Regions from separate parts of the Candidatus Clostridium stratigraminis genome, predicted to be linked through region 3. Evidence: riboswitches for the same ligand, from Rfam matches in the RefSeq annotation. Region 3 holds a riboswitch; each other region holds the start of a gene.
What was found. A riboswitch is a leader RNA that binds a small molecule or an ion and turns the genes downstream of it on or off. The one in region 3 is predicted to bind cyclic di-GMP.

Region 1 (4,289 bases), 580 kb from region 3:
AAAGAGTCTGAAGTTATTCGTATAAATAATAATATTAATTCAAATATAGAACACATGTATGTTTTAGCAGAGCAAAGAGACAAAATGGAAGTACTTAGAAAAATAATTGCAGCTGAAAAGCCTAACAAAGCTATTGTTTTTATAAATAAAAGTGAAGAGACAGAAATAACCACTTTAAAGCTTAGGTATCATCACTTTAAAGTCTATGGAATACATGGCAAAGCTACTAAAGAGGAACGTCAAAGGGCAATGGAGGACTTTAGAAATGGAAAGCTGCAAATATTGGTAGCCTCAGACCTAGCAGCAAGAGGTCTAGACATAAAAGAAGTTACTCATATTATCAATTTAGATTTACCTGAGCATTCAAAAGATTATCTTCACAGAGTAGGCAGAACCGGTAGAGCTACTAAATCTGGTAAAGCTATTTCTATAGTAACTCAAAAGGAATTGAGTCTAATTAAAAAGTACGAAAAGGAATTTAATATAAGTGTTGCTTCAAAGGAAATGCACCTTGGAAGCCTTATAACTACTCTTACCAATAAAGTAATTAGTAAAAAGAAGACTTTAAGAATAAAAAATTATTAGAAGTAAATCAAAAGGACTGAGTCCGATAAATAACGGATTCAGTCCATTTAATTACTAATATATAAGTTATTAATACATCAGATTTACAAACTCTATTCAAACAAATAGTATCCATTTCCTTTATTTCTTTTAACTTTATACATTGCGCTATCTGCTTTTGATACTAGTTCATCTATATCTTTACCATCACTTGGCATAAGGCTTATCCCTATGCTTAATGCTAATTCTATTTCATCAGAGCCGCATAGTAAAACTTTCCTCTTATTTGTAATTCTTGACGCTACAGCTTCGCAATCATGCCGATCCTTTATTGATGGAAGTAATATTAAAAATTCATCCCCTCCAAATCTAGCAACTACGTCTCCTTCCCTAGTAGATTCTTTCAAAATTTCGGCTAAATACACCAGTGCATCGTCTCCTATTTTATGACCATATTTATCATTAATTTCTTTAAAATTATCAACATCAATAAACATAAGGCCTAAAAGGCTGTCACTTCTTATAGCATTTATGCAAAGTTTGCTTGCAAGTTTATAAAAAAGCATTCTATTTGCTAAGCCTGTTAACCCATCATAATAAGCTAGCTTATTAATAGTTTTTTCTTTTTCTATTAATTCTTTATTTAAAACATATAACTCATTAACATAATTTTTTAGCTGCTGAATACGCAAAAATTGATTAGTTACATCAATAAATTCCATAAGTATAAAATTTAAATTATTCTTTTCAATCCTGCTTATCTTTAAATTTAAATTTTTATCTAAGTCCAATAAATCTTTATGCATGGCTGCCGAAAAGAACATCTTTCTTCCATCAGTTAATACGCTATCAATTGCATTTTTAAAATAACCTTTATTTAGGCTAGGAATAACTTCATATACATTCTTATTTATTGTATCTTCACAACTTAAATTAGTTAAAAATATCATATGATTATTCCAATGTAAAATTTTCAAATCAGAATCTAATATTAATATACCTTCATTTATATTTTCTAAAATTTCATATAAAATACTAATCATTGAAGCCATCTTCTACCAATTCCACTCTATTCAATAATTCACTTAATGAACTTAAAGTTAGATTAATTATTATAGCTCCTGACACTTCTTTATAGTCTATTTTAAAGGTAATATATAACATTAGCATATGTGTATATTCATCATTTTTTATATTTTTTTCAAAATCAACTTTTTCGAAAACTTTTACTTCAGGCAATGTATAGCTTAGTTTCATTTTTAGATAATTTCCTAATTCACCCATTACTGAATTTAATATTATATTTCCTATTTCTTTAATGATGTCATAATCTGTGTCTGTAAAATTCATATCATTTATTTCATATTCATTAACTTCTTCTAAACACAAATTAATAAATGTTCTTATTTTATCTGCAGGAAATATTAGCCTTGCCTTTCCTCTTAGTTCATCTTTAAATGCAATGGAGGATACCATAATAGTTCCCTTCATTACTTCCGGAAGATAATTGTTTATTGTCACTGCTTCTTCATTTATATCTATAATTTTTAAAATTGGCACATTTAAAAATATTTTTTTGCTAATAATTTCAGAAAGTATACTTGCTGATTTACCAACACTTATATTAAAGAGCTCCCTTAATATATCTTCTCTTTCTATCTTACTCTTCATTTTTATCATTCCTTATTATCTCACATATAGATTTTGCTATATCTTCAGTGATAGGCTTGTTTATAAATTTAATTATTCCATATGCGTTCATTTCTTCCTTTATGCTTTTTTGAACATCTGCAGAAACAACTATGATTTTTGCATTAGAATCATATTCATTTAATAACTTAATTAATTCTTGGCCATTTAGTTCAGGCATTAACAAATCTACAAAAGTATATTCAGGTTTAATATTTTTGTATTTCTCAAATCCTTCTTGTCCATTTATAGCAAAATAAATTTTAGCCTCTTCCAAATATTTTGCAATTAAATTACCTAATATTTTTTGAGAAAAGGTGGAATCATCAACAATTAAAATATTCATTTTTTATATGCCTCCTAAGCTTCGTAATGAAATAATTTAATATAAATAAAACCCTATATTCATAAAAAATATGAATATAGGGTGGGTTGCATCATAAACTCAATACATATAAGATGCCCAAGTGAAATATGTAAATCATAGTTCCCCTTATATCTAAATTTGTTGTAAATTATAACTCTTAGATACTACCACATAATATAAATTATTTCAATAACAATTTCAAACTTAAGCATTAGCATTTAATTAATCACTAATATTTTTTAAAATTGTAGATAGGTATTTATATGAATTGAAAAGATTTATAATAAAACATTAACGCTGTAATAATAGTGAATTAACATCTCTATGTACTTTTAATATTATATATAAAGGGGGTGAAAATATGCCTACTGAATTTGAATTGATAAACTCTGAAAATATAGCCCAATTAATTTTTATAGCATCAAGCTTACTAGGTATTGAATCTGGTATAACAGGTAAACAGGCTTTAGAAGAAAAACAGATGGGTTTATTAGCCCAATCACAAAGTACTACCATTAAAGCAGCCGAGATTGTAATTGATTCAAACTTATTATCTATTTGTTCATACTTAATATTTTTAATAGCTGCTATAATTAGGAAAAATCAAGTGGAGAAGGAAATACTAACCGGTTCTTCAAAAGTATCTGTAACACCAAATATAATTATAATAGCAAGCTTTACATTTTCTTTAGTAGGTACTCTATTAAGATTTATAATTGCTAAGGAAAGATTAAAAGAAGTCCAGTTACCATTTAGTCTGTTATAGAGCCTCATCAATTTTCCCATAAAATTATAAATAATCATTGAAGCTATACATGTAATTATACTAAATTTATATCCCACTTGTGGCAAAGCTTATTTATAAACATATACTGATATTATGTGAGCAACTTTTAAGGAGGAAAATAAACATGGCTCATGATGAAAAGCCGGATTTTAATATGTACCAAATGCAGGAGATGAACTTTAACCCTAAAAATAACTGTATTCCACAGGAAACAGTTATTAGAAATGTACGACTAGCTGCTGCTTATGTTCCTTACCAGAAATTATGCACAATCTTATCCCCCCTAGAGGCTCTTACCAAAGGAACTGTTTTTCCAGAGCTTTATAGTCCTTATGAAGGAAAAGATAAGAATACTAGACCGTTTGGTAATATATAAAGGAGGTAACTATATGAAAATGGATAGATTTCAGCTTTTAAAACAAATAACCGCTGTAAATTTCATGCTAGAAGACCTCGCTTTATATCTAAACACACATCCATCTGACCGTGAAGCTCTTATAAAGTACAATGGCTATGTAAAAGAAAGTTTAATGCTTAAGCAGGAGTATGAAAGAAGCTTTGGAATGATTGGTGAGCATGATTCATACAGCCCATATCCTTGGCAATGGATAAAAGAACCCTGGCCATGGGAATATGAAGCTAACTTTAGGCTATAAGGGAGGGAATAATATATGTGGACATACGAAAAATTGCTTGAATTTCCAGTAAAGATTAAGAATCCAAATCCAGAAATGGCAAAGATAATAATTACCCAATACGGCGGACCCGATGGGGAATTAGGTGCATCACTTAGATACTTAAGTCAGAGGTATTCAATGATTACCCCTCAGGCTATTGCTACCTGTAATGATATTGGTACTGAAGAATTAGACCAACTAGGTT
Region 2 (4,289 bases), on a different contig from region 3:
GAAGGAGACCTAAAGCGTGAGAAAATAAGTTATAAAATAACTCCTAAGGGTGCAAATGAGTTTAAAAAGTGGATGGAGCAAGAAAATGAAAAGGATACTGTTAGGTCTGAATTTCTTTTAAAGTTATTTTTATCTACTACTAAAAATGATTCTGAAATGCGAAGACATATAATTAAATTTAAGGAACAATCCCAAGAAAAACTAAAGCTGTTTAATTTATTCAGTTCAGAATTAGAACAAATGATTGAGCTTCATAACAATCATAGACAGATTCTTTCAGTATTAGACCTCGGCAAACGCCAAGCAAAGCTATATATAGACTGGTGTGAGGAGATTTTAAAGAATTTGGAAAGAGGGGAATAGTAAGTACTGCTATTTTCTTAAATTAACCCTATAAACTTATAATATTTTTAAGATAGGTAATATTAATTTTTCAGGAGGATATTTAATGTTAGGTCATTTAGGCTTTTCCTATGTTGGCTTCATATATTTACTGATGCTTTGGATTCCTAATACCTTTTGGAGTAAGAGGAGGCCAGTAGATTATGATACTTCAAAGGAAAATAAAATTTTATTATTTTTTGAGCGTGCTGGGCAAGTATGCTGTACGTTAAGTATACTTATTTTTTCCGATTTCAATATTAGAGCCTTTTCACCATGGAGCTTGTGGCTTGTATTATCATTTTTATTGATGCTTTTATATGAGTTTTATTGGATTAGGTATTTTATAAATGAACCTACTGAAGAAAACTTTTACCGAAGCTTTTGTGGCATTCCGGTACCTGGTGCCAGCCTTCCTGTTATGGCTTTTTTACTTTTAGGAATTTACGGTAAGGTAATTTGGCTCATTATGTCAGCTATTCTTATTGGAATAGGACATATTGGGATACATCTTCAGCACTTAAAAGCAATAAGATAGGATTATCTTGAATTTCCTATGAAGTATTATGATATTATTAAAATAGAATTAAAATGTTTTTTAAGGAAATGTTTGATAGATCACAGCTAATTATTAAATAAGAAATGGAGAGATTATTTACAATGGATGTTCGAGATTTAAAAAAGTCCTGTTGAGGAAGTGAGCAGAAATCTACTGGTGCAGTAGAAGGAAATATATTATGCCCTGAATGTAATAGAAAAGGCGTTCAGGTAAAAAATATTACTGTTAAGCATTTAATTAAAGAGGAATTTTCGAAGGAAATTAAAGAAGCTTCTTATTTAATTTGCATGAATGAAGAATGCAATATAGTCTATTTTAACTCAGAGTTAAATGAAGCCTATAATAAGCAGCAGATAAAAGTCCCTATATGGTATAAGAAAGATGCAAACCCAAAATATATATGCTATTGTAATCAAGTTACTGAGCAGCAAATTATAAATGGTGTATTAAAGGATGGAGCAAAAGATATAAAAGATATTATAAGACTTACCGGAGCAATGAAAAACGGTAACTGTGAATTAAATAATCCCTTAGGCAAATGCTGCAGTCCAATTATTCAAGAAACAATTAATAAAACATTGAAGTTAAAGTAGAAGGTAAATAGTACTTATTAAGAAAGCAGGATTACTAATGAAAAATATTATATTTGATATTGACGGTACATTATGGGACACTACAGAAGTTGTTGCAAAGGCTTGGAGCAGAGCAGTTAAAGAAATAGGTGCCACCTCTGCAATAATTTCTCCTGAGATTTTAAAAAAAGAGTTTGGGAAAACCATGGAAGTAATAGCAGAGGATCTATTCTACGACGTAGATAAACAGAAAAAAGTGAAGTTAATTGAATTATGCTGTAAATACGAAGAAGAAGCTTTAAGTGAGGTTACTGATAATCTGTTATATCCCAATGTAAAGGATACTCTAATTAAGCTATCTAAGAGCTTCCGGTTATTTATTGTTAGTAATTGTCAGTCAGGTTATATAGAACTCTTCATGGAAAAGGCCGGAGTAAAGGAATATATTACTGATTATGAATGCTATGGAAATACTGGCAGAGGTAAGGGTGAAAATATCAAAGGTGTTATAGATAGAAATAATTTAGAAGATGTTGTATATGTTGGGGATACCCAAGGTGATTATGAAGCAACAGTATTTACTAAAATTCCATTTATATATGCAAAATATGGCTTTGGAAGTCCTGAGGACTGTTATTTAGCTATCGATAGCATAGATGAATTACTAAATTCTTTTTAGTTTAGCTCAAAAAATATAAAATTACTAAAATTCCCCTTTTCCTCTTTATAAATATATAGTATAATATTGGAAAGTGGAAGCAATGATATATAGTTGGCAAATTGGACACTTAAACTATATTGAGCTAGTAGTGTAACCGGCCTCTTAGCAAACTCTAGGAGGAGATATTAATGAACAAGAAATTACCATTTGTTGCAGTACTTTCAAGTCTTTTGGTTTTAAACACAGCTTCTATTGCCTTTGCAGCACCTGCATCTGCAAACACAGTTATTACTGGGAGAACGGAGCAAGGTAATCAGTCAGGAGTTATTCTGCCTGCTGTAGTTACTAAGCAAATAAATCACAATGTTACAAACTCAGTAACTCTTACCGGAACTATTATTATTGACGGACCTCAATTAGTATTAACTGTTTTAGAACCAAACGGTACTGAGGTTCCATCTAGCAACATCACCTATGTAAAGGCTGATGATAAAACTTATAATTATTCCATTACTGTAAACCCATCTTCCTTTAAGGGTTACGTAAATTATACTTTAAAGGCAAAAACAGTTTATATTAATGGGAAGAATGCAGGGCAAACTCATACTACAGCTCCAGTTACTACTCAAACAATTCATGTTTCTTATGTTGATCATTTTAATTACACTAATTTTACCTGGGGTGCTTACGACAGACAAAACAATGAGTACCCATATTCTTATAATCTTGTAAAGGTTTGGGATGATGGCAAAGAAGTTATGCAGGATCCTACAATAGGAGCTATTCCAGGTACAGATTCAGTGATAATTCAAGGCGCTGATGCTACCTATGATGGTGGAATTGCATTATTAGGTACAGAAGTTCCACCAGTAAATATTAGAAGTTTTGAAACACAAAGTCCAGTTTGGACCTATAATGAGGCTACTAAAAAATATGATTTAACCTTTGATTTAATTAAGAATTTAAGCAACGGTGGTTCCGAAACAGCTGCAGTGGCTACAGAAGGTGTAGCTCCTTTAGCTACTTGCTCTTATACTGCAAAGGATGGAAGATCACCTGAATTTTCACAAAGCTTTAACTTCACAGCACCAGCAGCACCTGTGCCAGTAGGCCCAGTTATATCAGATGTTGTAGTAAGTAATATTGACTCTATGTGGACTGGAAATCATGGTAATGGTGGAAACGTTCAAGAAAAATACATCTTGAGTTTTTACATAAATGGTGTATTTTATAGTGAGGATTTAACTACTAACTTTACTAAAAATTCATCAGGCTTATATGGCAGTCAGGACTTAACTTATAGTGCATCCTATAATGGCCAAACAATAATAATAAACTATACCTTGAAATATGTTGAGCCAGATTCACTAGAAGATAATACTAAAAATAATTAATTATAAAATTATGCAGTGCTCCAAAATGTCGTCACAAAGGACATTTTGGGGCATTTTACATTACTGCTATATAAACACTATTGTTGACAATTTCACTCTGATTTGCTATTATGTGTATGAATGATAACGATGAACATAAGGAAGTGAAATATATGAAGCTTTCTACTAAAGGACGATATGGAGTTAAAGCAATGGTGGATTTAGCTCTGCGCTATGGCGGCGAACCGGTTTCTATTAAAAATGTGTCTGAAAGACAGCATATTTCTGAATATTATTTGGAGCAGCTTTTCTCACCACTTAGAAAGGCAGGCTTAATTAATAGCATTCGTGGAGCACAAGGTGGTTATACTTTAAGCAGGGCACCGAAAGATATTACTATAGATGAAATTATGGAAGTGCTTGAAGGTCCAATTGAAATATCTAACTGTTTGGATGAAAAGAGCTGTGACAATGCTGATTGCTGTGCCACTAGGCTTTTATGGGCAAAGATAAAAAATAGTATTGATAGTGTAACAAAAACTACTACACTTCAGGATATAATAAATGATTATAAGAATATTAATACTAGCGACTTAGAAGGAGTGAACAAAAATGAATAAACCAATTTATATGGATTATTCTGCTACTACCTATGTAAAGCCAGAGGTACTAGAAGAAATGCTTCCATATTTTACAGAGAAGTTTGGTAACCCATCTTCTATTTACTCTTTATCAAGAGAAAC
Region 3 (4,289 bases):
AGTTGCACGCGTATCTACTTCCATATCAAAGCCCCAAACTTTATTTAGGAGTTCTTCTCTAGATACTGCCTTATTTATATTCTTCACTAAATAAAGAAATAAATTAAATTCCATTGAAGTAAGCTTTAAATCATGATCATTACAAACCGCATATCTGCCTTCAGTATAAATAGTTACATCTATTATGTTTATTAATTCTGAATTACTCTCTCTAGTTTTCTCAAATTCCATTCTCTTAAATATACTTTTTACTCTTAAAACTAGTTCTACTGGACTAAAGGGTTTAGTCATATAGTCATCACTGCCCAGCATTAATCCAGCAATCTTATCAGATTCTCCGTCCTTTGCGGAAATTATAATAATTGGTACGTTGCTTTCCTTTCGTATTTGAGTGCAGACAGAAAGTCCATCTATTCCTGGCATCATAATATCCAGAAGAAGCATGTCAGCAGCTCTTTCCTTAAATGCCTTTAAAAGCTCCTCTCCACTCGTAAATGCTTCCACTCCGTAGCCTTCCTTAACTAAAAACATTTTTATTAATTCTTGAATCTTGATTTCATCATCTGCTATATATATAAGTTTTTGTTCCATGTCATTTTCACCTCATATAAACAACTTACAATATATTATAACATTTGCTTTTGATATGTAATATAACTGCTAAAAGCTTGCCACAATTCTGCCACATTTTATCGGAGATTTAACCTATATTAAAATGGTAAACTTTATTTGTAAGGAGAATTAGGAATACAGGAGGGATATTATTGAAAAAGATTTTATTAATAACCTTAATGCTTATATGTTTCTTAGCTGCTGGCTGTGAAAGAAGCGGTACATTAACAACTGCAGCAAATAATGCAAAACCCACTACTCAAAGCCATGTTCAAAATAATAATACTACTTCAGCAGATGTTAATGCGGCGCGTGGATCAGCTGATGCTGCCTCATCAACAAATAAAGAAATGGAGAAAGCCTCTAATATGATAGATAATTTAGATAGCACCTTAAATGGCCTAGATAATAGTTCGGATATAAATACAACAGAGTCAATAATAAATAATATAAATTAAGGAGATGTTTTTAAAATGAAAAAATTAAAACTTAAGGTAATTTCATCATTGATTTCAGCAGCTCTTATAATGCCTATGGCTGTTCATGCACAAGGAACAAGCACTACATTTGGTGATGGACTTATTAAACAACAGCAGCACCTTCAGTTAGTTCAGGAAAGACAGCAATTTAAAGCGAATATGCTTCAGAAAAAAGATACAATAAAGAAAAATCATGAGACCATTCAAGGACTTAGAAAAACAGTAACTGATAAAAGAGCCGCTGTAAAAGCGGCCATTAATAATATTAAACAAAGTAAAAAACAATTAACTTCTGATGATTTAAGTAAAATTGAAGCACAACTTAAATTAATTCAAAATGATATGTCCACCTTACAAGCTACCAATGGCACCATGAAACAAGCCTTTACTCAATTTAAATCAGACGTGCAAGGCAAAAAATATGATGCAGCAGCTTCTGATTTAGATAAAGTAATAAGTATTCAAAACACAAGAATTAGTAAACTTACTAATTTAAGTTCTGATTTAGATTCCTTATTAAGCTTATTTCAAAGTGCTTCTGCAAATAGCTCAGCTCAATCCTCTACAGCAGGTGCATAATGTATAAATAAAAGGGGGATTTTGCAAACTATCTTTAAAATAGTTTGCAAAATCCCCCTTTTATCTTCATTTATTATGTGAGAGTTTGTTTATCAACCTAAGGCTGCTTATAGTAACCAACTTTATGTAAATCTTTATCCACCTATTAAAATTTGGTCCATTTCCTTTAAATTTGATGATGTTATATTATTGCCTTGAAAATATTCATGCCTTTTGCTGCTTATTTTATCTTGTACTGAATAAAAGCTTCTATTTAATAATAGTGCTATTTCCTTACAGGTTTTGCCTCCATTAATCATTGACTTTACCCTATTCTCTTCCTTAATTGTCCACTGCTTTCGGCATGAGGGAAGTTTCTTTTGCTTGTCTACATTAATTTTTTGCAGCAACCATTCTGGTACTTTAGTATTTGCTATGTCTCTGAAAGTGGTATAGCACGATGTAATAAATTTAATATCTGCTGTTCTAGTATTCCATTTATCTTCGTGTTCCTCTATAAAAAGTTTAAAGTTATCTATTGATATTTGATATTTTTTTATTGAATTTATTCTAAATCTCTTATATTTTAAATAATCTTTATCCATCCAATTATAAACAGTTCTTGTTCCAACAGCTAAAATGTTAGAAATATCCTTTGGAGTTAGATATTCGCCATTTGCAATTATCTGCTCCCTAAGTCCTATTTTGTGGGCTTTTAGTAAAACAGCATTTTTAGTTCTGGCAAGCTTCTTTGCAATATTTTCTATTGTCATTACGCCCCATTTTTCTTCTAAATATGTTACTTCTTCTGTAAGCCAATGCCGATTCTCACAATTAAGGCCTAATTGTTTAGCCTTTTTAATTATGCTCTCCCTTGTTCTATTGGGTAGTAATAACATTAATTCATTCATTGGTTTAACCTGATAAAAATTATTAAGTACATTTTCTTCCTGCTCAGACCACCTATTGGTTAAATTCTCTTTGAGATATTTATTTGTATCTAGCTCTAATCTTTGAGCTTTTCTAACTACGCTGTCATAGCTTCTATCTAGAACCTCCATAATAACTCTAAGATCAACTTGTCCCCAATTTTCAGATAAATACTTTTGTTCTTCTAAACTCCACTTTTTTACCATACTGCACCTCTCAATTAATAAAACATTTTGTTTTTAGATAACAGCATTTTTAACTTCTCAAGCTACAAGTAACTTTTACATTAAAAAAAGACAGGCAGAACAGTGCCTATCTTAAAGATACAACTGTTACCCTATATTTTTGGCAACCTGACTATCATGGCAAATAAATTTGCTTTAGACTCACGGCTTTGCGTCTCCACCTTTCGATGGATTTGCTATTTACTAATATAAAATAATTGATTTATATTAAGTTATTACCATTATATTCTATATTAAATGAGAAATCAATATATCTAATAATAATTATACGAAATAATTTGTATTTTTTAGGTGGTACATTAATAAACTTGTAATAATTATAAAAAAAATGACATTATTAATTGAATAATGTCTTAATAATTAAGTAAAAAGAAGCCCATAGTCATATTTAAGATCTATGGGCTTAAATTTTAAGTTAATTCAAATTACCTTCTAAAACCTTCTTGTAAATAAATTCATTTTGAATTACTTCCTGCTCTAATTTATTGGATAAATCTTTATTAAAATCTTGTTTTAATTTATCCCTATACTCCTTACTGATAACATACATTAAAATATTCATCACAACACCTCCCGTTTTGTTTTACCCATACCTCTTATACGTATATTATACTACAGAAAGATAAAAAAGATACTATAAATAAAACATTAACAGGTTAAATATTGATTTAACAATGTTTCACGCGCTAGCATTGTTAGCATTTTCACATGATAGTTAATTGTTTATTTATATGATATAGGGGGGTATGGTATACAAGCATTGTATATAGCCCCATGAAACTAATGATTTATTTGCATAACAAAAACAAAATATAAAAGACACTCCAATAAAATTTGGAATGTCTTTATATTTGTTAATTATAAAACCAATTTCTCAACTGTTAATTCTTTATGATGCTTCAAATCTAGAAATCCGGAGTTGTCCAAAAGCAGAGGTCTTGTTAAATCATTTACATCTATTTTTATTATTTTGCAAATCTTCTCCGAATTTAATACTGCCATTTCTCCTATATAATAATTTGCCACATGATTTAAGAAAATATTACTATACTCATAATCAAGCCTTCCTAGACTTTCCTTCTTAATTATTTCAAGTGCTTCGAAAGGTCCCTTGCTATTTTTATAAATCCTATCGGAATTTACAGCATCAAAGGTGTCTGCTATAGCAATTATTTTTGCAAACTGATGAATATTTTCTTCCTTTAAACCTAGTGGATATCCTGAGCCATCATTCCGTTCATGGTGCATAAGCACGCCATAGCTTACAGACTTATCTAAAAAAGGTATCTCCTTTATATAGTTATAACCTATTGTTGGATGCTTTTTAATTACATTAAACTCTTTTTGAGTTAAATTTCCAGGTTTATTTAAAATACCTTTATCTATTTTAACTTTACCAAAATCATGTAGGATTGAAGAATATGTAAGAAGGTTAAGATCACTGCCACTCAACCCTATCCATTTG

Region 1: it holds a riboswitch for cyclic di-GMP, as region 3 does, so the genes downstream of both, ACJDUG_RS03340 (response regulator) here and ACJDUG_RS00540 (hypothetical protein) in region 3, are expected to answer to the same signal.
Region 2: it holds a riboswitch for cyclic di-GMP, as region 3 does, so the genes downstream of both, ACJDUG_RS08965 (hypothetical protein) here and ACJDUG_RS00540 (hypothetical protein) in region 3, are expected to answer to the same signal.

The regions. Positions count from the first base shown of each region.
Region 1 covers NZ_JBJHZZ010000001.1:687,069-691,357, reverse strand. The annotation lists gene ACJDUG_RS03355 (DEAD/DEAH box helicase) at 1-585, shown strand, start outside; gene ACJDUG_RS03350 (diguanylate cyclase domain-containing protein) at 678-1,607, opposite strand; gene ACJDUG_RS03345 (chemotaxis protein CheC) at 1,600-2,235, opposite strand; gene ACJDUG_RS03340 (response regulator) at 2,225-2,599, opposite strand; cyclic di-GMP riboswitch class II at 2,671-2,754, opposite strand; gene ACJDUG_RS03335 (hypothetical protein) at 2,982-3,386, shown strand; gene ACJDUG_RS03330 (spore coat associated protein CotJA) at 3,532-3,783, shown strand; gene ACJDUG_RS03325 (spore coat protein CotJB) at 3,797-4,063, shown strand; partial or broken gene ACJDUG_RS03320 (manganese catalase family protein) at 4,079-4,285, shown strand.
Region 2 covers NZ_JBJHZZ010000004.1:177,925-182,213, reverse strand. The annotation lists gene ACJDUG_RS08985 (PadR family transcriptional regulator) at 1-363, shown strand, start outside; gene ACJDUG_RS08980 (hypothetical protein) at 449-919, shown strand; gene ACJDUG_RS08975 (Csac_0668 family 2Fe-2S cluster-binding (seleno)protein) at 1,042-1,533, shown strand; gene ACJDUG_RS08970 (HAD family hydrolase) at 1,571-2,191, shown strand; cyclic di-GMP riboswitch class II at 2,258-2,342, shown strand; gene ACJDUG_RS08965 (hypothetical protein) at 2,362-3,567, shown strand; gene ACJDUG_RS08960 (RrF2 family transcriptional regulator) at 3,720-4,166, shown strand; gene nifS (cysteine desulfurase NifS) at 4,159-4,289, shown strand, end outside.
Region 3 covers NZ_JBJHZZ010000001.1:111,384-115,672, reverse strand. The annotation lists gene ACJDUG_RS00555 (response regulator transcription factor) at 1-591, opposite strand, end outside; gene ACJDUG_RS00550 (hypothetical protein) at 765-1,070, shown strand; gene ACJDUG_RS00545 (hypothetical protein) at 1,086-1,670, shown strand; gene ACJDUG_RS00540 (hypothetical protein) at 1,805-2,785, opposite strand; cyclic di-GMP riboswitch class I at 2,924-3,012, opposite strand; gene ACJDUG_RS00535 (hypothetical protein) at 3,240-3,386, opposite strand; gene ACJDUG_RS00530 (HD-GYP domain-containing protein) at 3,683-4,289, opposite strand, start outside.